Regions from separate parts of the Mycetohabitans sp. B46 genome, predicted to be linked through region 1. Evidence: riboswitches for the same ligand, from Rfam matches in the RefSeq annotation. Region 1 holds a riboswitch; the other holds the start of a gene.
The links. Region 1 has a riboswitch for thiamine pyrophosphate ahead of thiC (phosphomethylpyrimidine synthase ThiC). Riboswitches for the same ligand answer to the same signal wherever they lie in the genome.

Region 1 (11,848 bases):
CACGACATCGTTCAGATGCGTCACGCCGCCCGAGTACGGGTCGTTGGTGATGAAGATGTCACCCGGCTTGATGTCGTCCGGCTGGTCGTGCTCGACCAAAACGCGGCGCACCGCCTTGTCCAGCACGCCGACAAAGGCGGGGATACCGGCGCCGGAGCTGGCGATATTGCCTTGCGCATCGGTGATGCCAGTCCCCATGTCGAGCACCTCGTAGATAATCGGGCTCATTGCGGTCTTGCGCATCGCGGTGAACATCTCGTCGGCGATGGCTTGCAGTGCATTCTGGATAATGTCGAGCGTGAAGATATCGGTCTTGTCGCTGTGGCTCATGACGATGGCTCACACGGAAACGGTGACGTGAAGGTTGCCAAAGTGGTCCACGCTCACGGCGTTGTTTGGGTGGACCACGATGGTCGTGCCGGGGTCCTCGATCATCGCCGGACCGGCAAAGCGCATGCCGGGCTCGAGGCGTTCCGCATCGTAGACGATCGCTTCGTGCCGCCCTTCGAGCGCATAGTCGACGGTACGACGGCCTTTTGCCGCAGTCTGGACAGTGGCGCCGGTGACTGGCAGCTCGGCCAGGTTGAGCTTGCCGATTTCTGCCACGGCGACGATATGAAAGCCGACGATCTCCAGCGGGGCGTCCAACCGATAGGTGTACTGCTGCTCGTAACTGGCGTGAAAGCGGGCAGCGATATCGGCCCAGTGCGTGGCGACGCGCTCACCTTGCCGCAGCGGCACCTCGACCGCATGCTCCTGGTTCTGGTAGCGGATCTTGCAGTACAGGGCCAGTTCGATCGCGTCGGCACCGATGCCCTCGGTCGCGTACTGTGCCGTTGCATCATGCGACAGCTGCTCGAGCAGCGCTTGCGCACCGAGCGCCGCATCCGAACGATCCATCTCAAAGAGGCGATTGACGAAGCAGTCGCGACGCAGGTCGGACATCGTCATGCCCCACGCGGAAAAGACAGACGCGCCACGCGGAATCACCACCTTTTTCACACCTAGTTCCTGCGCGAGCGCAACGGCATGCATTGCGCCGCCGCCACCGAAGGCAAGCAGCGTGAAGTCACGCGGATCATGGCCCCGGCTGAGCGACACCAACTTCAGCGCATTCACCATGTTGTCGTTGGCGATCCGGATAATGCCGCGCGCGATCTCCTGCGGCGACAGCCGTAGCCGCTCGGTCAGTGGCGCCATGGCCCGAGCCACGGCGTTCATGTCGGCAACGAACGTACCGCCGCAGAAATAATCCTTATTGATGCGGTTCAGGATCAGATTCGCATCAGTGGTGGTCACGTTGGTGCCACCGCGACCGTAGGCTGCGGGGCCAGGCAATGCACCGGCCGATTGCGGGCCAACATGCAACTTGTCAAATTCGTCGATCCACGCGATCGAGCCGCCACCATTGCCGATCTCGACCAAATCGACCACGGGTACCATAATTGGATAGCCGGCATGCGTTTGGTCGCGCTCGATCCAGTAGTCCGTTTTAATGCAAATCTGCCCATCCTTAATCAGCGAGCACTTGGCCGTGGTACCGCCGATATCGAGTGCAAGCACATTGGGCTCGCCGATTAGACGGCCCAGTTCGGCCGCCCCCCAGAAGCCGCTGGCCGGCCCCGACTCCACCATCGTAATCGGGATTTCGCGGGCGTGAGCTACGGTGTCGACACCGCAGTTCGATTGCATCACGTAAAGCGGTGCCTGATAGCCATTCGATCGCAATCCGTCTTCGAGTCGCTGCAGATAGCGTGCGGCAATTGGCTGCACATAGGCGGACAGTACCACGGTACTGGAGCGCTCGTATTCTCGCCACTCGCGTGTGATCTGGTGCGATGCCACCGCCGACGCCTGCGGCCAGAGCCGACGCACTTCGGCCAGCACCGCTTGCTCGTGCGTCGGATTAGCATACGCATGCAGCAGGCAGATCGCAACTGCTTCCACCCCTTCGGCGCGAAATGTGTCGACGATGATGGGCAGGCCAGATAAATTTAGCGGCTCACGCTCGCTGCCATCGACACGCAGGCGCCCCGGTATTTCACGACGCAGGTAGCGCGGTACGAACGGCGCGGGCTTAACCCAACTTAGATTGAAGAAATCAGGCCGGTTGGCACGCGCAATTTCCAGCGTGTCGCCAAAGCCCTGCGTCGTAATAAGCCCCGTCTTGACGCCACGACGCTCGGTCAGCGCGTTGATTACTACGGTGGTGCCGTGTGCGAGGAAGGTGACAGCGCTCAAATCCACATCGGCCTTTTTTAATACGTCGAGGATGCCCTGCTCATAGTCAGGCGGCGTCGTGTCCGACTTGGCAGTCCGTACCGATTGCCGGCCCGTACCCGGATCAACCTCAAAGTACACCAGGTCGGTGAAAGTGCCACCGACGTCAGTAGCCACGCGAATCGTCTTGTTTATCTTGTTTAGTTTGCTCATCGCGTGTCTCCTTGCCACCGAAGGCCATCGCCCTATCCTTTGATGTGACGCGTGCCGGCTTTTTCAAACTGGCATCGACCGGATAGCATTGGCCATGCAGCGACTCGCCATTGAGACAGACTTGCGTTGCGTGGCGCCGGAACTGGCCCGGGTGACCCGGCGTCCACTAGAAGTGGTACGCGGCTGGACCGCCTGCTTATAAGCATAGAATGCATGCCAGAATTGTGGAGGCATTCAGGCGGATAGGGTTAAAAAGTGGCCGCTCAATCACATAAATTAGTGCCGTTGGCTCAAAAGTGTGCTCGATTGATGGCCCCTTCTGGGATATCCCACTATCCTTCGTATTCCTAATCCATGAAAATTCTTGGATCGCTTTGACCATTCAATGCAGCGCCTGCATCCCCCGACTATCGCGCTGCGATGCAGTGTCGTGAAGTTGGCGTTGGAGCAGTTCGCCGAATAATGAAGCCAGCGAACCCGGAAAGTCCGCGTCGAAGACACCGCGCAAACCATAGCCGGGCGCATTGCAGAGGTCATTCGGCGTAGGGCATCGTTGATCGCATTGACGGAACGCGATGCCTGATCGGATACTCGCGCTGCTTAGCGATGTCGATCGCGGGACGCGGGCACGAGATCTGCTAAGCGAAGACGCGGCGTCCAACCGCGGACGTCGTTGCCGCGATGGAGGAACCCGCATGTCAGGCTTGTCCGCGCTAGATTTGGCGCGCTTTCAGTTTGCTTTTACGATCGCTTTCCATATTCTCTTTCCCACCATCACGATTGGCCTGGCGAGCTATCTGGCCGTGCTCGAAGGATGCTGGCTGCGCACGCGCAACACCGTCTACCGCGACCTGTATCAATTCTGGGTCAAGGTCTTTGCCGTCAACTTCGGCATGGGCGTGGTGTCGGGCATCGTCATGGCTTATCAGTTCGGCACCAACTGGGCGGGTTTTTCGCGCTTTGCCGGCGGCGTGACCGGCCCGCTGCTCGCCTACGAGGTACTCACCGCGTTCTTCCTCGAAGCGGGATTCCTCGGCGTCATGCTGTTCGGCTGGAATAAGGTCGGACCGGGATTGCATTTCCTGTCAACCATCATGGTCGCCATCGGGACACTGATTTCAACGACATGGATCCTGGCCTCGAACAGCTGGATGCAAACCCCGCAGGGGTATCAGATCATCGACGGGCGCGTCGTGCCAGTCCACTGGTTACAAGTCATCGCCAATCCGTCGTTCCCGTACCGCCTCGTGCACATGAGTCTGGCCGCGTTTCTGGCCACTGCGTTGTTCGTGGCCGCATCGGCCGCCTGGCACTTACTGCGCGGCCACGACAATGCGGCAATCCGCAAGATGCTATCAATGGCGATGGGCATGATATTGATCGTCGCGCCAATCCAGGCCGTGGTGGGCGACGCACACGGGCTCAACACGCTGGAGCATCAGCCCGCCAAGCTGGCTGCCATCGAGGGTCACTGGGAGAACCGTGGCAACGAAGCCGTGCCGCTGATCGTCTTCGGCTGGCCCGACATGCAACGTGAGCAGACCCGTTATGCGCTCGAGATCCCGCACTTGGGGAGCCTGATTCTGACGCATAGCTGGGACAAGCAATTCCAAGGCTTGAAGGCGTTTCCCCCAGACGAGCGGCCGAATTCGACCGTGGTGTTCTGGACCTTTCGCGCGATGGTTGTCCTCGGACTGTTGATGATTGCGCTGGGCGCATGGAGCCTGTTCTTGCGCCGCCGCGCACGCCTATACCACTGTCGGGCATTCCTGCGCTGCACGTTGGTGATGGGGCCGGCCGGGCTGGCCGCCGTGCTCGCAGGTTGGCTGACCACGGAAATTGGTCGGCAGCCTTGGGTCGTGTATGGCCTGCTGCGAACCACCGACGCGGTGACGCCGCATCCAGCGCCGGAAATACTGCTGTCGGTGGTGCTGTTCGTGGTGTCATATTGTTTCGTGTTCGGGGCGGGGCTGGCCTATATCCTGCGGCTAATCCGTCAGGGCCCCCGGCCGCAACCCGATGCCGGGCCACCCACGGGCGGCCCGGGACAGCGGCACACCCCGGCGCGACCACTGTCCGCCGCGTACGAGGATGAGCATCGAACGGCCAAGACGGGCGACGCCGGGAGATAACGACGATGGGTTTCGACATTTCACTGGTCTGGGCCGTGATCATCTTTGCCGGCGTGATGATGTATGTCGTGACAGATGGATTCGATCTGGGTATCGGCCTACTCTTTCCCTTCGTTTCCAACCGCGCGGAGCGTGACTTGATGATGAACAGCGTCGCGCCGGTTTGGGACGGCAATGAGACCTGGCTGGTACTCGGCGGCGCCGGGCTGCTGGCCGCATTTCCACAAGCCTATGCGATTTTGCTGAGCGCGTTGTATCTGCCGCTGATTTTTATGTTGCTCGGCCTGATCTTTCGTGGCGTGGCATTCGAGTTCCGTTTCAAGGCCAACGATCGCGAGCGCCCCATCTGGGATATCGCATTCATGGCCGGCTCGTTGCTCGCGTCGTTCTTCCAGGGCGTAGCGCTGGGTGCGTATATCGACGGCGTGAAGGTCGATGGCGATGCATTCGCTGGCGGCGCCCTCGATTGGGTCAAGCCGTTTGCGCTTTTTTGCGGGCTCGGCGTGGTCGTGATCTATGCGTTGCTGGGCGCGACATGGCTGATTATGAAAACCGAACATGCGTTGCAACGTACGATGATCGGCGTGGCGCGGCGACTCGCATGGCTCGTGCTCGCTGCGATCGCGATCGTCAGCATCTGGACGCCGATCGCCCATCCACACATCGCCCAGCGCTGGTTTACCCTGCCTAACCTGCTTTGGTTCTGCTCCGTCCCGTTGCTGGTGCTGCTTTGCGTTTATGCTCTCCAACGCTCGCTGAACCACGCGCCACACGCCGGTCCATTCCTGTGCTCGCTGGCGCTAATGTTCCTGGGCTACACCGGGCTGGCAATCAGCATCTGGCCGAATATCGTGCCACCGTCGCTGTCGATCTGGGACGCGGCCGGCCCGTTGCAGAGTCAGGGCTTTACCCTGCTCGGCACGCTGTTCATCATCCCGTTCATCCTCGGCTACACAACATGGTCATACTATGTGTTCCGAGGCAAGGTACACCCCGGCGAGCACTACCATTAATGCAAAAATCTCCTCCTAGAAACCGCGTGCCGACCTGGGCTACGCGACTAGCTTGGCTGATCGCGCTGTGGACGGCTAGCGTCGCCACGCTGGCCGTTGTCGCTGGTGTGTTGCGCGTTGTGATGCACGCAGCCGGGTTATCCACCTAAATTGGCCAACAGCCGCGCACACCGTCACCGCTGCGCATCATTACAAATGCAATACCGACAGACATAGATAGTGGTTGGCAAGACAATGCGGCTCGTGCAGTCGCCATCTAAAAACATTGATCGCGCCTGTGCGGCCAACGCATCAAACTGTTCGTGACGGAATGGGTGAAGCTGGCCGACCTCTGTCGACGATGACGGTCAAAGCTCAGGTCTCGAAGCCAATGTGGTCCGGATCCGGCCCGATCAACTCGCGTTTTTCACTATATTTTGCCATCCTAACAAGCTTTATTATAGGCAGCTGTGCGCGCTCCGGCCCTCGCCAGAGAAGATTAACAACGCGGTATGCTTCAACGCGTTATTCGACGTGCTGAATTCGGATCGTACGCTATGGGTGGATATGACGGCGCAGGTCGCCATCCTGCTCGGCGACGCTAGCGGTGGCGACGTGCTCACGGGCTGGACCGTGGGCGGCGGCCGCGTCGCTTACCTGCGAGCAAGCCTGACCGTGGCGATCGGGCTTGTTGCGGCATCGTTCGTGATCTTCAGGTTGTCGCCTTCGAGCTTGATCGGGCTCGTGCTGAATGTGATCATGCTGGACGTCGGCGCGTAAACGGTCCAGGTCTCGAATCAATCGGGGATCGACACGCTGTGGCCCAACGCGCGCAACCGCGCCAATACCGCCATAAAGTCAGCTCTTTCATTAGCGGTGCAGGCGATTGGGCGCTGGGCTCGCCGGCGTGTCACCAGCAGGGTTAGCTCGGCGTTGAACTTGTTTTCGGACTGTCCACCGCGCTGGCCGCCATGGTCCATTGGCGCGGCGGACAGCGACGTGCGCCGGCCGCATGAAGCGGCCAGTGCGTTAGTCGCGCTCCGCGAGCAAGTCAGCCATATCGTCCGCGTGCTCCTCTTCGACCGCCAGGATTTCCTCGAAAATACGACGCGTGGTCGGGTCCTTGTCGCCAATGTACTTGACGATCTCGCGGTAGGTGTCGATCGCGATGCGCTCCGCAACCAGGTTCTCTCGAATCATCTCGGTCAGCGTCTCGCCTTCCACATACTCGGAGTGCGAGCGGCTGGCCAGCCCGGCCGGCGCAAAATCGGGCGACCCGCCCAACTGCACGATGCGCTGCGCCAACTGATCCGCATGCTGCTGCTCCTCGGCCGCATGCTGCGCGAACTCGTCGGCCACCGCTTCCGAGTTGATCCCTTTTGCCATGAAATAGTGCCGCTTGTAGCGCAGCGTGCAGACTAGCTCCGTGGCCAACGCGTCATTAAGCAGCTTTAGGATCGTGTCGCGATCCGCGCTGTAGGTCGACGTCACGGGGCCCTCGTCCATGTGCTGGCGAGCGCGCTCGCGGATTGTCTCCAGGTCGAGTCTAAAGGTGTCTGTCATTGCAACCTCCCTAAGTGACCGTCATGCCCTCATCCCGTCGATCAACAAACTGACGACGGACATGACATCAAAAACATAAAACAAGATTTTGCTCGGTCCGCGCGCCACGCATGGCCAAGCCGGCCAACCTCGATGCGCAGGTCATCACAGCCGCGGCAAGCAGAAACACGGCTGCGTCGCGCAGCATCGCGGCCCTTTATCTACGCGCATGATACGCTCGTCGTTCGCGTATAGCGGCTAGATCATCTTCCTCGCGACAAACACACCGATCAGCAGGCACACCACGCACAGGACAACGAAGATGAAGAACAGAAACTTCGCAATCGCGGCCGCGCCCGTGGCAATACCGCTGAATCCAAGCAATCCGGCGATGATGGCGACAATCGCAAAGAATAACGCCCACTTCAACATGATCGCGACCTCCATAGCAAGCGCCGGGATTCGGCAACGAGTGCCATTATAGCAAAAGACATGCCAGATTTGTCACCTCCGACCCCGGCATCGCGCTGTCCGATAATCCGTCGTCTTCCTAAAATCAAGGGCTTAGAACCATTTACCGAACGGTGGTACGACGCACCGATGTAGGGTGCTCAGACCAGCGAAGCCGCCACTTTCTTTCATGCAATGAGTAAGCCTTACCCCAATTGACTGGAACCGCTGGATACTGAAATCGCTGGAATGGGTCGGCGACCTTGAAAAACTGCGGACCATGGGATGCGTGCACACGAGGCTAGAAGGCGGGCGTTGGCACGCGCTCGAGTAGGCGGCTGACTTCCGCCAGCGCGCACGTGGCAGCGTGGACCCGATCGTCCCAGGCGGTATCTCGTTAAATCGACAGGGATAATCGACCGGGATGTCTGTTGCTTATCGGCAGTACGCTGAATAGCGCGCTCGACATGCGCGCTCACCGCCGGCTCACCGGACAGCGGTTGCCAAACGCCCCTGAACCAGTGTATCTTGAACTTGCTACGCGGGGGTCCTGCTTGCGCACCATCGCCAAGCGGGTGAGAAACACCCTTTGAACCTGATCTGGGTAATGCCAGCGCAGGGAAGCGTCCGGGGTCGATCAACGATGTCGCCGCAATCCACCCCGCTCCACCGCTTCTCCGGTCTCCCGTGTCCCGTTGCCTTTGCCCACAGGAGACATTCGATGGTTGCCAATCCCAAGTTTCTGTCCGAGTCCGCACGCGTGGATGATGCCGCAGTCGCACCGCTGCCGAATTCCCGCAAAATTTATGTGACCGGCTCCCGGCCCGACCTACGGGTTCCGATGCGCGAAATCAGCCAGGCGGACACGCCGACCGGCTTCGGTGGTGAGAAAAACCCGCCAATCACGGTCTATGACACGTCCGGTCCCTATACCGACCCCGACGCCAAAATCGACATCCGTGCCGGCCTGCCCGCGCTGCGCGAGACTTGGATCGAGGAGCGCGACGATACTGAGCGACTGGAAGGGCTTTCGAGCCAGTACGGCCAGGCCCGCGCGGCCGACCCGGGCACCGCGCCCCTACGCTTTCCTGGCCTGCATCGCGCGCCGCGGCGGGCCAAAGCCGGCGCCAACGTGACCCAAATGCACTACGCTCGCCGCGGCATCATCACGCCGGAAATGGAGTTCATTGCGATTCGCGAAAACCAGCGTCGCCATGAATATCTGGAAAGTCTGCGCAACAGCGGACCACAGGGCGCCAAGCTGGCCGAACTGATCGGCCGGCAGCACCGTGGCAACGCATTCGGCGCGGCGGCATTCAGTGGCGCCCAGGCCCGCGAAATCACCCCTGAATTTGTGCGTGATGAAGTCGCGCGCGGTCGCGCGATCATTCCGGCCAACATCAATCATCCCGAATCCGAGCCGATGATCATCGGCCGCAACTTCCTGGTGAAGATCAATGCAAACATCGGCAATTCCGCTGTTACGTCATCGATCGGCGAGGAAGTCGACAAGATGACGTGGGCGATCCGCTGGGGCGGCGATACCGTAATGGACTTGTCCACCGGCAAGAACATCCACGAGACGCGCGAGTGGATCATTCGCAACAGCCCGGTGCCGATCGGTACTGTGCCAATCTACCAGGCACTGGAAAAAGTCCACGGCAAGGCGGAGGAACTGACCTGGGAAATCTTCCGCGACACGCTGATCGAGCAGGCCGAGCAAGGCGTCGACTATTTCACGATTCATGCCGGCGTGCTGCTGCGCTATGTACCGATGACGGCGAACCGCATGACGGGGATTGTCTCGCGCGGTGGCTCGATCATGGCCAAGTGGTGTCTTGCCCATCACCGCGAGAGCTTTCTGTACGAACATTTTGAAGACATTTGCGAGATCATGAAGGCGTACGACGTGAGCTTCTCACTAGGCGACGGGTTGCGGCCGGGCTCGGTCTACGATGCCAACGACGAGGCGCAGCTCGCCGAACTCAAAACGCTGGGCGAGTTGACACAGATTGCGTGGAAGCACGATGTGCAGACGATGATCGAAGGCCCGGGGCACGTGCCGATGCAGTTGATCCAAGAAAACATGGACTTGCAATTGGAATGGTGCAACGAGGCGCCGTTTTATACGCTCGGGCCGTTGACCACCGACATCGCACCGGGATACGACCATATCACCTCGGGCATCGGTGCGGCGATGATCGGCTGGTTCGGCACCGCGATGCTGTGCTACGTGACGCCGAAGGAACACCTGGGGTTGCCGAACAAAGACGATGTCAAGGAAGGCATCATCACGTACAAGCTTGCCGCGCACGCTGCCGACCTTGCGAAGGGGCATCCCGGCGCGCAAATGCGTGACAACGCGTTGTCGAAAGCCCGCTTCGAGTTCCGTTGGGAGGATCAGTTCAACCTCGGACTCGACCCTGATAAGGCGCGCGAATTCCACGACGAGACCCTGCCGAAGGATTCCGCAAAAGTTGCCCACTTTTGCTCGATGTGCGGCCCCCATTTCTGTTCGATGAAGATCACGCAGGACGTGCGCGAGTTTGCCGAGAAGCAAGGTGTGGGCGAAGTGGAGGCGCTGCGCAAGGGCATGGAAGTCAAGGCGATCGAGTTCAAGCAGTCAGGCGCCGAGATCTACCAGAAACAGTAAAGTAACATTGGCTTACAAAAGCGACGAATTGCCTACAAAACCGCAACATCTTGAAACGTATCGATCGCGTACTATCGAATTGGGTCGGCAATCAACACAACGAGGAGTCACGATCATGAATTCGGTCAAGCGTATCGGCGCCGCGGCGCTCGCCACCGCGCTGCTGGCGAGCCTGGCGGCGTGTGACGGGATGACCACGCGCCAGCGCAACACCGCGATCGGCGCGGGCGTAGGTGGCGTCGCTGGGGCGGCAGTCGGCGGCAACGCGCTGTCGACGCTGGGCGGCGCAGCCGTCGGCGGCATCATCGGCAACCAGGTCGGCAAGTAAGCCTTCGACGTGCCCGCCCGACGTCGCGCCGGGCGCGCGGCGCCCCTTGTTGTCCCGCTACGCACTTCACCACCGGATGGCTTGCTCTGCTCGTCGCGACTCTATGGGCCAAGCATTCGGCCGCGCCACGGCCGCGCGGGCTGACTGCGCCCTTCTCCACGCTACAGTCCACGCAAATCCATTGCCTTGCCCCAGGGCAAAACCCCTCCACCATAAGCGAAGTGCTGCAATAACGATTGGAACACTATTCCCAGCGCGGCCGCCAGGGTTTAGAGTAATAGGCGTTTTTTTTGATTCTGCCTATGACAGCCCGCAACCTTTTTCATCTCCTTGTGCTTGCCGCACTGTGGGGCGCCTCGTTTCTCTTCATTCGGATCGGGGTAACCGAATTCGGCGTCGCACCGCTGATGGCACTACGTGTGTCGATCGGCGCGGTGTTCCTGGTCGCGCTGCTGGTGGCACAAAAGGGTTTGTCCGGCGCGTGGCATGGCGCGCGCCGCAAATGGTGGCCATTGTTCGTCGTCGGCGTATTGAATTCAGCCGCGCCATTTTGCCTGGTTGCCTATGCCGCACTCACGCTGTCGGCCGGATTAGCTTCGGTGATTAACGCGACGACGCCATTGTGGGGCGCCCTGATCGCATTCGTTTGGCTCGGTGACCGGCTCAGCGGCATGCGCACCGCCGGGCTCGCGCTCGGCTTCGCGGGCGTGGTACTACTGGTTTGGGATCAGATCACGGCGCCGGTAGGCGCGAACGGCACGCCGGTACCGGCGGCCACCACAACACTCGCCGCAGGCGCGGCGCTCGGTGCCACGGCACTATACGGTGTGGCGGCGAACTACACCAAACAGTACCTGTCCGGCGTGGACTCGTTAACCGTGGCGGGCGGCAGCATGGTTGGCGCGTCCATCGCCCTGCTGCCGCTGGCCGCGTGGTGCTGGCCTGCCGCCCCGATCTCGACGCATGCGTGGCTCGCGGTGCTGGCGCTCGGCGTCGCGTGCACGGGGATCGCGCACAGCCTCTACTTCCATTTGCTGGCCACGGCCGGCCCGGCCCGCGCGATGACGGTGACGTTCGTGGTACCGGTGTTCGGTATTCTGTGGGGCGCGCTGTTCCTCGCGGAATCCGTGTCGATGCGGATGCTCGAGGGATGCGGGGTCGTGCTGATCGGCACCGCGCTCGCCGCCGGCTTCATTAAGCGGTTACGCGCGCAGACATCGTAACGCCTGGCGCAGGCTCGCCAATCCGCGGCAAGACCCTATTGCGGCTGCGCGCGGCCCACTGCTGAAATGGGGCACCGTTTCGAAGGACGCGTTTG
Region 2 (11,848 bases), on a different contig from region 1:
GCATGATCATCCGCCAATTGTCGCGAATGTGCCCGAAGGCGCCTTGCAGCGCTTTCTCCTCGGAGCGCTCGCCCTCGTACAGGGCAATCTGGTCCACATTTTCGCGCAACCGGATCAACGAGAAACGAAAGTCTGCTTCGACCCGTTGTTGTTGGTAGTTGATCGACACGAGCGGATGGTTGACGCGATGCGTGATGTACGAGCCGATCACCGCGTAGAGCAGGGCGGTCCATACCATGTAGCCGGGTATGGTCACATCGATGCCGAACACGGTGAAGCTGAGCGGGCCGGCCAACTGCCACAGGACATGGCTGAACCACAGTAGCGTGACGGACGTGGACAGGAAATCCAGCGAGAGCGCCAGCGTCGTGCTCGCCAGTTCTTGTAGGTCCACTGAAACCCGCTGGTCTGGGTTATCGGCGAGCTTGTCGCGCTCGATCCGATAGTACGCGCGGCCCGACAGCCACTCGTGCATGTATTGCGTGGTGAGCCACTGGCGCCAGCGAAATTCGAGCATCTGCCGAAAGTACGTGCGATACGAGCCGAGCAGGATCATCGCCATCGCGATCGCGGTAAATTGCAGCAGCGAGTGCTTGAATACCGGGTAGTTGTACTGCTGGATCGAGTCGAAGAACACGCGCTGCCATGTGTTGAACCACGCGTTGACCGCCACCATGGTCATGTTGATCGCGACCACGAGCGCGAGCAGTCCCCAGGCGATCCACTTTTCGTCCGATACCCAGTACGGCTTGATCAGGCCCCACGTGGTAATACGTTCGTTGTTGCCCGATGCGGGTTGACTCATAGGGTTCCTCAAATGTAGGGTTCCTCAAATCGGCCCATTCACCGGCGTTACCGGTGCGTCGGTGCATCGCGGGCGTCGCGGGCGTCGCGGGCGTCGCGGGCGTCGCGGGCGTCGCGGGCGTCGCGGGCGTCGCGGGCGTCGCGGGCGTCGCGGGCGTCGCGACGGTGACCGACTCGTGCCAATGCGGATTGTTCCGGCTACCGCTTAATTCCGGCTTAAGACGCGCGGCGGCGCGCGCTTTGGCAGCGGCGATTGCGCGACATTGTGCCAGAGCAACGAATTGCGGCCCGCAACGATTTTGTGATTTAATGGGTTTAGACGAAACAGGGGTGCTTTGCACGTTGATGCGCGTTTGCAAGTCGATGCGCGGCGAGCCGCGCAGTGCCAGGCTGAGAGAGTCCCTTTGCACCCGATCCGGGTAATACCGGCGCGGGAAGTTTCCGATTCCGTTCTGCCGTGAGGGAGAGGACGTGCCTGCCGGCGCGCCACTGTGGTTAGGTTCCCGCACGTGAATCTCGCCGGTTGTTTCGTCCTTGTACCTCGATTCCCGTACATAGGATGCGATTGCCGTGCACCGATCCGACCCCTCTTCAGAAACCGCGTGCCGCGCCGCGCCGATGCCCGATGTCGCAGTCTTGGGTGGTGGCTTGTCCGGTCGTCTCATTGCGTGGCGGCTCGCGCGCGCGGGCCATCATGTCGCGCTGTATGAGCAAGGCGAGCCGAGCGGACGCAGTGCGGCAGCGTGGGTCGCCGCGGCTATGCTCGCGCCGCTGGCTGAAGCGGCCAGTGCCGAGCCGTTGTTGGTGGAGTTGGGCGCCGCGTCGCTCGAGCGCTGGGCCGAATGGCTGCCGCAGCTGCCACAACCCGTGTTCTTCCAACGCAACGGCACACTGATTGTCTGGCATGCGGCTGATCGGGCCGAATGGCCCTTGTTCGAGCAGCGCGTGCGCGTGAACGCGCCCATGACGATGCTGCGCGACGGCATTGTCGCACTGCACGGCGCTCAGGTCACGCAAGCCGAGCCGGCGCTTGGTACGCGCTTTCACGACGCGCGCCTGCTGCCCGGCGAGGGGCAACTGGACAACCGCCAGTTGCTGGCGGCGCTGGGCGCCGCACTCGACGAGTTGCATGTTGACACGCACTGGCATACCTGCGTGCGCGAGGATGCCCTGCCTGCTGCCGGTCTAGTGATCGATTGCCGTGGACTGGGTGCAAAGCGGGCCTGGTCTGGCCTGCGCGGGCTGCGGGGCGAAGTCGCGCGGGTTCATGCGCCGGGCATTGGTCTGAGCCGGCCGGTGCGTCTGCTGCATCCGCGCTATCCGTTGTATATCGCGCCCAAGCAGGACGACTACTATGTGATTGGGGCCACCGAGATCGAGGGCGAAGACATGTCGCCGGTGAGTGTGCGCTCGGCGCTTGAGTTGTTGTCGGCGGCCTATTCGCTGCATCCCGCCTTCGGCGAGGGCCGGATCCTCGAGCTGAACGCGCATTGCCGGCCCACCCTGCCGGACCATCGTCCTGCGCTGTCGTGGGATGGTGCGTCGGTGCTGCGCGTCAATGGCCTGTACCGCCACGGCTATATGATTGCGCCTGAGGTGGCGCGCGAAGCCGTGGCGCTCGCGCACGCGTTGCTCGATGCGCAGGTGCGCGATCCGGACGGCTTCGACGCATGGCGTGCCGCCTCGCGCTGGCCGATGCTTTACCGTGCGGCTGCGTTGCAGCCGTGCTCAACTGACGCATGAATCATGGATATCCAAATCAACAACCAGCCTTTCTCGTTGCCCGACGATGCGCGCCTTGCCGACGCGCTGGCCTCGTATGGTGCCGTGCCGCCGTACGCGGTCGCGATCAACGGCGAATTCGTGCCGCGCGCGCAGCATCCTGCGCGCGCGCTCACGCAAGGTGACCGAATCGACGTCGTCAAGCCCGTGGCAGGCGGATGACGCATTGGCGGCATGCCGCGCGAGCTGACAACCTGACCTATGGGTCACCGAAATGAACGGAGACAATGATGCATTCGCTTTCCACCGCCGACGCGCTAATCCTGTATGGACAACCCTTCGCAAGCCGCCTATTGCTCGGCACTTCGCGCTATCCGTCGCTGCATGCGCTCGAGGCCTCGCTCGTGGCCGCGCGGCCCGCGATGGTCACCGTCGCGTTGCGGCGCCAGTTGGCTGCGCAGGGCGACGCCGACGTCGGTTTCTTTGACGCGCTGAAGCGCCGGGGCGTCACGCTGCTGCCCAACACCGCCGGCTGCCATGCCGTGAAAGAGGCGGTGACGACCGCGCAGATGGCCCGCGAAGTGTTTGAGACCGATTGGATCAAACTCGAACTGATTGGGGACGACTACACGTTGCAGCCGGATCCAGTCGGTTTAATCGAGGCGGCCGACATCCTCGTGCGGGACGGCTTTAAGGTACTGCCGTATTGCACGGAAGACCTCGTTGTCGCGCGGCGACTACTCGACGTCGGCTGCGAGGCGTTGATGCCGTGGGGCGCTCCGATTGGCACTGGTAAGGGGGTAGTGAACCCGTATGGACTCAAGTTGCTGCGTGAGCGCCTGACGGGCGTGCCGCTGATCGTCGACGCCGGCCTGGGTGTGCCGTCGCACGCATGCCAGGTGATGGAATGGGGGTTCGACGCTGTGCTGCTCAACACGGCGGTGTCGCAGGCGGCGCAGCCCGAGGCGATGGCGCGGGCATTCGCGAGTGCGGTCGAGGCGGGTCGCGAAGCGTACTTGGCTGGGCCGATGCCGGAGCGCGACAGCGCGCACGCGAGTACGCCGGTGGTCGGCATGCCATTCTGGCACCAGGACGACTATCGCGCGCCGGAGGGTGCCGCTGTCCCGCCCTCGGATGAGCGGGCATGAGCGACGCCTTCCTGCGGGAGCGCGAGGTTTTTTATCCGCCTGCGGATGAACTGCTGGAGGCGGCCGAGCGTATCCGCGCACGGTTGGGTGATGGGTCGCGCATCAGCCAGTCGGTGCGGATCTGTCTCGCGCCGCCGCCGCAGCCGGGACCCGGTGACGTGATCGTAGCGACCGATGCGCAGCCGCATGCGGCCGATACCGCGCGCTGGGTGGCTGCCGGCGCCGCGGTACTGGACGCGTCGGCGCGTGCCATGCGGTTGCATCAGGGCGATGCGGTCCGCACGTTGGAGGCCGCACCGTGCGACGACTGGATCGCGGCGTTCGCCGCGTTCATCGATTGTGGCTGCGCGCTGCACGATGCGCTGTGCCTCGCCTTAGCGTGGCGGCAGGGCGACGAGCATGCGCAAGATCCATGGCCGTGCGATGTGTCGCGCTTTCCGCGCGTGCGGGGGTTGCCCGATGCGCCGGTGCAGCCATTCGCCGCGTGCCCGGCAGCGCTCGGTTTGTATCCGGTGGTGCCGACGGCCGACTGGATCGAGCGGCTGCTAGCGCTCGGCGTGCGTACCGTGCAACTGCGCCGCAAGGTTGACGGGGCGGGTGACGCGGCAGATTCGCGCAAGTTAGCCGTGCTGCGGGCCGACGTGCGCCGCGCCGTTGCGGCGGCACGCCGCTATGACGACGCACGCGTGTTCATCAACGACCACTGGCAATTGGCGCTGGACGAAGGCGCCTATGGCGTGCACCTGGGCCAGGAGGATTTGCCGCGCGCGGACATGGGTGCGCTGGCGCACGCGGGACTGCGGCTGGGTCTGTCCTCGCACGGATACTACGAGATTTTGGTGGCGCTGCACTTCAAGCCGAGCTATATCGCGCTGGGTGCGGTGTTTCCGACCACCACCAAGGCGATGCCCAGCGTGCCGCAAGGGCTTGCGCGACTCGCACGCTACGTGCGGCTCCTGGACGGCGTGGTGCCCTGCGTGGCAATCGGTGGCATCGACCTGCAGACGCTGGACGACGTGCTGGCCACCGGTGTACGCGGTGCCGCGCTCGTGCGCGCGGTCACGCAAGCCCAGGATGTCGACAAAGCAGTCTTTGCGTTGCAAAGAAAGTTTATCCGATAATGTAAGGCTTGCCTGCCATTGCCCTACGCCGCGAAGGTGGCGTGTAAGCGGTCTCGCGCACAGTCCACGTCGGGGTTTCAGGCGGCAGATCCGCTTTAGGCCCTATAATCCGCGTTCCGTGCCTTTTGATGACTGCCTACGTGCCGCCAACCGCCTCCGATATTCTGCTTGAGCTTCGCGACGTTGCTTTCGGCTACAGCGCTGAGCGACTCGTGCTCCAGAATCTGAACATGCGTTTCAAGCGTGGACAGGTGGTTGCGATCATGGGCGGCTCTGGGTGCGGCAAGACAACGGTGTTGCGGCTCATCGGTGCCCTGGTGCGTGCCAACCGAGGCCAGGTGCTGTTCCGCGGCGAGGACGTCGGTGCAATGGACCCCCAGGCGGTCTACGCGGCGCGGCGCAGGATGGGCATGTTGTTCCAGTTCGGGGCGTTGTTTACTGACATGTCGGTGTTCGACAATGTCGCATTCCCGCTGCGCGAGCATACGGATCTGCCAGAGGCGCTGATTCGCGATCTCGTGTTGATGAAACTCAACGCGGTTGGCTTGCGCGGCGCCCGCGACTTGGCGCCGTCCGAAGTCTCGGGCGGCATGGCGCGCCGGGTCGCGCTGGCCCGGGCGATTGCGCTTGACCCCGAGCTGATGATGTACGATGAGCCGTTCGCGGGACTTGATCCGATCTCGCTGGGCATTACCGCGAACCTGATTCGCACCCTCAATACCGCGCTCGGCGCGACGTCGATCCTCGTGACGCACGATGTGCCGGAGTCGTTTGCGATCGCGGACTACGTGTATTTCATTGCGAATGGACGGGTGCTCGCCGAGGGTACGCCCGCGCAGTTGCGCGCGTCGCAGGATCCAAGCGTGCGGCAGTTTATCGACGGCGCGCCTGACGGTCCCTTTCATTTTCACTATGCGAGCGCGCCGCTGGAGGTGGACTTCGGTCTCGGCGCTGCGCCGCGCGCAGGAGAGTAGCGCATGATCGCCACGGTCGGCCGCGCCGTTCTCGACGGCCTTTCACGCACGGGCTACGGCGCCCGTATGTTCGCGCGGCTTGCGTCGGAGTGCTTCCCATTGCTGCGGCGCCCGCGCACCGTCATCCAGCAGATTCACTTTCTGGGTAATTATTCACTCGTCATCATCGCTGTTTCGGGGTTGTTCGTCGGCTTCGTGCTGGGCTTGCAGGGCTACAACACGCTGAATCGCTACGGCTCCGAGCAGGCGCTTGGGCTGTTGGTTGCGCTGTCGCTGGTGCGCGAGCTTGGGCCAGTGGTCACTGCGCTACTGTTCGCGGGACGCGCCGGCACGTCGCTGACCGCGGAGATTGGCCTGATGAAGGCGGGCGAGCAACTGACTGCGATGGAAATGATGGCCGTGGATCCGATCCGGGTCGTCGTCGCACCGCGATTCTGGGCTGGCGTGATCGCGATGCCGATCCTGGCGGCGATCTTCAGCGCGGTCGGCATCGTCGGCGGGTATTTTGTCGGTGTGATATTGATCGGCGTGGACCCCGGTGCGTTTTGGTCCCAAATGCAATCGGGCGTTGACCTACGGCAGGACATCGGCAATGGCGTGATCAAGAGCGTCGTGTTTGGCTTTGCGGTGACCTTCGTTGCGTTGTTCCAAGGCTATGAAGCCAAGCCGACCCCCGAAGGCGTGTCGCGCGCGACGACCAAGACGGTCGTGTTCGCATCGCTGGCGGTACTCGGGCTGGACTTTTTGCTGACCGCGCTGATGTTCAATTGATGAATGGGCTCGGCGCCATGGCGCGCCGGCACGACTGCGTGCGCGATCCCCGTATAGCACGCAGCGGTAATAGCTATTCCGATGGGATGACGATGAAGAAAAACGCTCTGGACTTCTGGGTCGGCTTGTTCGTGGTGCTCGGCTTTGTTGCGCTGCTGTTCCTGGCGCTCAAGGCGGGCAATATGAGTGCGCTGTCGTTTCAATCCACCTACTCGGTGAAAATGAAGTTTGACAACATCGGCGGACTGAAGCCACGCGCGGCGGTCAAGAGTGCCGGCGTGATGGTGGGCCGCGTGCAGAGCATTGGGTTCGATACGCAGACTTACCAGGCATTGGTCACGATCGACGTATTTAAGCCGTACACGTTCCCGAAGGACTCGTCGGCCAAGATCCTCACCTCGGGTCTACTCGGCGAACAGTACATCGGCCTGGATCCGGGGGGCGACGAACAGCTGCTCAAGGATGGTGACACGCTCACGATGACGCAGTCCGCGATCGTGCTGGAAAACCTGATCGGCCAATTCCTGTACAGCAAGGCGGCGGACGCTGGTGCGAGCAAGCCCGCCACGCCTGCCGCACCCGCGGCGGCCCCGGCAGCACCCGGGCCTGCCGCGGCCAGCCCGGGTGCATCTCAAACCCAAGTCGCGCCGGCAAGCGCGACGGCAAACTGAGGGGAAGCAGCATGACAACGATGCGAGCCACCGTCGTGGCCGCGGCCGCTGCGATAGCGCTGGGCGGTTGTGCGACGGTGAAGACGCCGTCGAAGCAAGACCCGCTGGAAGGGTTTAACCGGACGATGTTCGAATTCAACGACACGCTGGACCGCGTGGCGATGAAGCCGGTGGCGCGCGCCTATAACTGGGCGTTGCCTCAATTTGTTCGCGATCGTGTATCGAGCTTCTTCTCGAACATCGGCGATGTGTATATCGCCGCCAACAATTTATTGCAAGGCAAGATCACCGCGGGCACGGAAGACATCATGCGTGTGGCGATCAATAGCACGTTCGGGCTGGGGGGGCTGTTCGACTTTGCCAGCCAGGCCAGGTTGCCGAAGCACCAATCAGACTTCGGCGTCACGTTGGGCCACTATGGCGTGCCGCCGGGCCCGTACCTCGTGTTGCCACTGCTTGGGCCCAGCACCGTGCGCGACGCGGCAGGCCTGCTGGTCGACTGGCAGGGCGACCTGACTGCCTACATGCGTCCGATCTGGTTGCGCACGACGCTATATGGTGTGCGCATCGTCAGCACGCGCGCGGCGTTGCTTGGTGCGACCGACCTGCTGTCTAATGCGGCGCTCGACAAATACTCGTTCGTGCGCAACGCCCATTTGCAACGGCGCCAGTACCTGATTTCGGATGGCAATCCGCCGCCGCCCGCGTACGACGATGAATCGGACGCCGACACCGGTCCGACCGACGATGGCGCACTGACGCCTGGCGCCGAAGGTGCGCCGGCTGCCGGTGCGGCCGGCGGTGCTACTGGAGCTATTGGAACTGCTGGAACTGCTGGAACTGCTGGAACTGCTGGAACTGCTGGCGCCGGCCTTGCCCACCCCGCGGCGATGCGACCGCTGACACCGGCCGCCGCATCGCAGCCCGACGCAGCGCAGCGAGCATCGGTCCCACAACGGCAGGCGCCAACCGGCGCGACCGGGCCGGATGCTGCAGCGGCGCGATCGGCATCGGCTGATACCGTGCAACCGGCATCGCAGACGCACGTGCCGAGCCAGCAGATGCTTCCGCCCGGTGGCCGTCCCTATAGCATTCCGAATCTTCGGTTTAGGTGAACATGGTTCGCGGCGAATGAAACTCGAACTGCGCAATTCGCTCCAATGTTGAACGATCGTTGAAACATAGCGGAAAGAAATCATTGATAGGACTGAGTTGATGAAAAAGTTTTTACTAATTCCCGTCGTTGCCACGTTGCTGTCGTTCAGTGCCGGTGCGTTTGCCGAAGCGCCGGCCATTGAGATGGACACACCGGATGGGCTGGTGAAATCGGTGACGACCGACGTGCTAAGCATCGTGCGCGCCGACCCGTCGATCAAAGCCGGCGACATCGAGCGGATCACGCAGGTCGTCAACCAGAAGGTTCTGCCGTACACCGACTTCGCGAGGACGACGCGTCTGGTCATGGGGCGGCACTGGCGCACCGCGACGCCGCAACAACAGCAGCAGATCGTCGAGCAATTCAAGATGCTGCTGATCCGAACCTATTCTGGGGCCCTGTCGCAAGTTGGCAATCAGGAAATCCGGTATCAGCCGCTGCGCGCGGCGCCGACTGATACCGACGTCGTTGTACGCTCGACGGTGATCAACAATGGCCAGCCGATCGAGCTCGACTATCGGATGGAGAAGACCGCGCATGGCTGGCGGGTCTATGATTTGAATGTCGCCGGTGCGTGGCTCGTGCAGACATACCAGCAACAGTTCAATGAGCAGATCCAGCAACATGGGATCGATGGCTTGATCACCTATCTATCGCAGAAGAATACGCCGGCCGCCGTGGCCAAGAGCCCATCATGACGACCTTTGAAACGGGCCAGGTTCTGACGTTCGCGACGGCGAACGCCGTACTCAAGGCTGGCCTGAACCATATTGCCGGCGGCGCGACCGCTGTGGATTGCGCCCGCCTGCAGCAATTTGATTCGTCGGCGTTGGCGGTATTGCTGGCGTGGCAACGTGAGGCTCGCGCGCGGCGCGCCGCGTCGTTCTCGATCCTGAACTTGCCCGACGGATTGGCTAGCCTTGCCCAGGCCTACGGCGTCCAGGCGCTGGTTTCGTCCGGCCGACATTGACGCTGTCACGTTGTTTCAGGTGACGGCGTGGACCACGCGGCCGAACGGTCCCCTCGCGGCGACCCGCCGATTTCGCCTATAATCAACTGTTTTTTAGGCCGTCAAGAGGCCATTGCCCGCTCGCGACGCATGCACAGGCGGGCCCGCAAACCCTGCCGGCGCTGTCGTGCCGCACACTCATGCCAGCCATAGAAATTCACAACGTCAAGAAGCGCTATCGCGATTTGCAGGCGCTCAAAGGCGTGTCGTTTACCGTCGAGGATGGCGAGTTCTTCGGATTGCTTGGCCCCAACGGCGCAGGCAAGACGACGCTGATCAGCATGCTTGCGGGTCTGGCGCGCGCGGACGAAGGAACGATCGCAGTACGTGGCCACGATGTCGTGACGGACTTCAGGCGCGCGCGGCGCGCGCTTGGCGTAGTGCCTCAAGAGTTGGTATTCGATCCCTTTTTTACCGTACGTGAATGCCTTCGTCTCCAGTCCGGCTATTTCGGTTTAGCCCGCAACGACGACTGGATCGACGAGGTGATGGCCAATCTGGACCTGACCGAGAAGGCGCACGTCAACATGCGTGCGTTGTCCGGCGGCATGAAGCGGCGCGTCCTAGTCGCGCAGGCGCTCGTACATCGGCCGCCAGTGATCGTGCTGGACGAGCCGACCGCGGGCGTGGACGTGGAATTGCGCCAGACGCTGTGGAAATTCATCTCGCGGCTCAACCGCCAAGGGCATACGATCGTGTTGACCACACATTATCTGGAAGAGGCCGAGGCGCTGTGCGACCGCATCGCTATGCTGCGCCGTGGCGAGATGGTGGCGCTCGAGCGCACTGCGGCGTTGCTGCAGCGCTGCAGCGGACTGCAGTTGTTCGTGCGCGTGAGCGCGGGCAGGGTGCCGGCGCAGGTCAGGGCCCTAGAGATCGGCACGCCCGACCCGGCGGGTCGGCAGCATCTGCTGCGGCTGGACGCGTATGACGACGTGGAGCCGATTCTTGCGCAATGCCGTGCGGCCGGCTGCCGGTTCGACGAGATCGACGTGCGCAAGGCCGACCTGGAAGATGTGTTCGTGCAGATCATGAATGCGCCCGAGGTCGTGGAGGGGCTAGCATGACCGGCTTCAGGACGCTGTTCTACAAAGAAGTGCTACGGTTCTGGAAGGTGGCCTTCCAGACCGTGCTGGCCCCGATGATGACCGCGCTGTTGTACCTGACCATCTTTGGCCACGCGTTGCGTGGTCATGTCCAGGTTTATCCTGGCGTCGAGTACACGAGCTTCCTCATCCCGGGACTGGTCATGATGAGCGTGTTGCAAAATGCGTTTGCGAACAGTTCGTCGTCGTTGATTCAGTCTAAGATCACCGGCAACCTGGTGTTCGTCTTGTTGCCGCCGCTGTCGCACTGGGAGATGTTCTGCGCCTACGTGCTGGCCTCGGTCGTGCGTGGCCTCGCTGTCGGGCTGGGGGTATTCGTCGTGACGATTGCGTTCATCCCGGTGTCGTTCTGCGCACCGCTGTATATCGTCGCGTTCGCCGTGCTTGGCGCGGCGATCCTTGGCACGCTGGGCCTGATTGCCGGGATCTGGGCCGAAAAGTTCGACCAGCTGGCGGCATTCCAGAATTTTCTGATCATGCCGTTGACGTTCCTGTCCGGCGTGTTTTATTCGACGCATACATTGCCGGACCTGTGGCGGCACGTATCGCGCCTGAACCCGTTCTTCTACATGATCGACGGATTTCGCTTCGGCTTCTTCGGTGCGTCTGACGTGGCGCCGCTTACCAGTCTAGCCGTGGTGGGTGGATTTTTTGTCGTCGTCGCGGCATGGGCGGTATGCTTGCTGGCGAGCGGGTACAAGCTGCGCCATTGAGGCATGGGAATCGGTCGAGGCGTCGCGCCTGGCGTGCGTTACGACCCACAATTGAAAGGCTACTGAGAGGGACTTGCGATGTTGCCGACCCCGGAACAAGTCAAGGAATATATTAAAGCCGGTTTGCCGTGCGAGCGCATCGACATCGAAGGCGACGGTCAGCACTTCTTCGCGACGATCGTCAGCTCGGCATTCGAGGGCAAGCATAGGATTGCGCGGCACCAACTCGTCTATGCGGCGCTGGGCGAGCGCATGCGCGAGGAGATCCACGCGTTGAGCATGAAGACGCTGACACCGGCTGAATGGCACAATCGATGAAGCAGGATTTGAGTGCGGATTGAACGAGATAACCCGGGCGTGACGAACAACGCCCCAGCGGCCCAAGCGGTTCACGCGTCGCGCCCGCCGGCCGCACAACGCGGAAGCGAATCAATGGATAAATTGCTGATCGACGGCGGGACCCGTCTCAACGGCGAGATCACAGTGTCCGGCGCTAAGAATGCGACGTTGCCGATCCTGTGCGCCAGCCTGCTGAGCGCGGAGCCGGTTCAGTTGGAGAACGTGCCGAATCTGCAGGACGTGCGTACCACGTTGAAGTTGCTCGGCCAAATGGGGGTGCGCTCGCAGGTGAGCGGCAACGCAGTGACGCTGGA

Region 2: another riboswitch for thiamine pyrophosphate. It lies ahead of IHE30_RS08405 (FAD-dependent oxidoreductase); the one in region 1 lies ahead of thiC (phosphomethylpyrimidine synthase ThiC).

The regions. Positions count from the first base shown of each region.
Region 1 covers NZ_JADBGL010000005.1:14,822-26,669, reverse strand. Annotated here, with positions in the region: gene IHE30_RS06840 (hydantoinase B/oxoprolinase family protein) at 1-330, opposite strand, end outside; gene IHE30_RS06835 (hydantoinase/oxoprolinase family protein) at 340-2,433, opposite strand; gene IHE30_RS06830 (cytochrome ubiquinol oxidase subunit I) at 3,129-4,565, shown strand; gene cydB (cytochrome d ubiquinol oxidase subunit II) at 4,571-5,578, shown strand; gene IHE30_RS06820 (DUF2474 domain-containing protein) at 5,524-5,727, shown strand; gene IHE30_RS06815 (hypothetical protein) at 6,092-6,337, shown strand; gene IHE30_RS06810 (ferritin-like domain-containing protein) at 6,587-7,120, opposite strand; gene IHE30_RS06805 (DUF1328 domain-containing protein) at 7,358-7,531, opposite strand; TPP riboswitch at 8,083-8,189, shown strand; gene thiC (phosphomethylpyrimidine synthase ThiC) at 8,271-10,202, shown strand; gene IHE30_RS06795 (glycine zipper 2TM domain-containing protein) at 10,318-10,530, shown strand; gene IHE30_RS06790 (DMT family transporter) at 10,833-11,753, shown strand.
Region 2 covers NZ_JADBGL010000006.1:99,566-111,413, reverse strand. Annotated here, with positions in the region: gene IHE30_RS08410 (ABC transporter ATP-binding protein/permease) at 1-805, opposite strand, end outside; TPP riboswitch at 1,121-1,258, shown strand; gene IHE30_RS08405 (FAD-dependent oxidoreductase) at 1,423-2,547, shown strand; gene thiS (sulfur carrier protein ThiS) at 2,551-2,748, shown strand; gene IHE30_RS08395 (thiazole synthase) at 2,817-3,674, shown strand; gene thiE (thiamine phosphate synthase) at 3,671-4,795, shown strand; gene IHE30_RS08385 (ABC transporter ATP-binding protein) at 4,924-5,769, shown strand; gene mlaE (lipid asymmetry maintenance ABC transporter permease subunit MlaE) at 5,773-6,540, shown strand; gene mlaD (outer membrane lipid asymmetry maintenance protein MlaD) at 6,627-7,211, shown strand; gene IHE30_RS08370 (MlaA family lipoprotein) at 7,223-8,326, shown strand; gene IHE30_RS08365 (MlaC/ttg2D family ABC transporter substrate-binding protein) at 8,427-9,065, shown strand; gene IHE30_RS08360 (STAS domain-containing protein) at 9,062-9,337, shown strand; gene IHE30_RS08355 (ABC transporter ATP-binding protein) at 9,517-10,443, shown strand; gene IHE30_RS08350 (ABC transporter permease) at 10,440-11,195, shown strand; gene IHE30_RS08345 (BolA family protein) at 11,274-11,513, shown strand; partial or broken gene murA (UDP-N-acetylglucosamine 1-carboxyvinyltransferase) at 11,628-11,848, shown strand, end outside.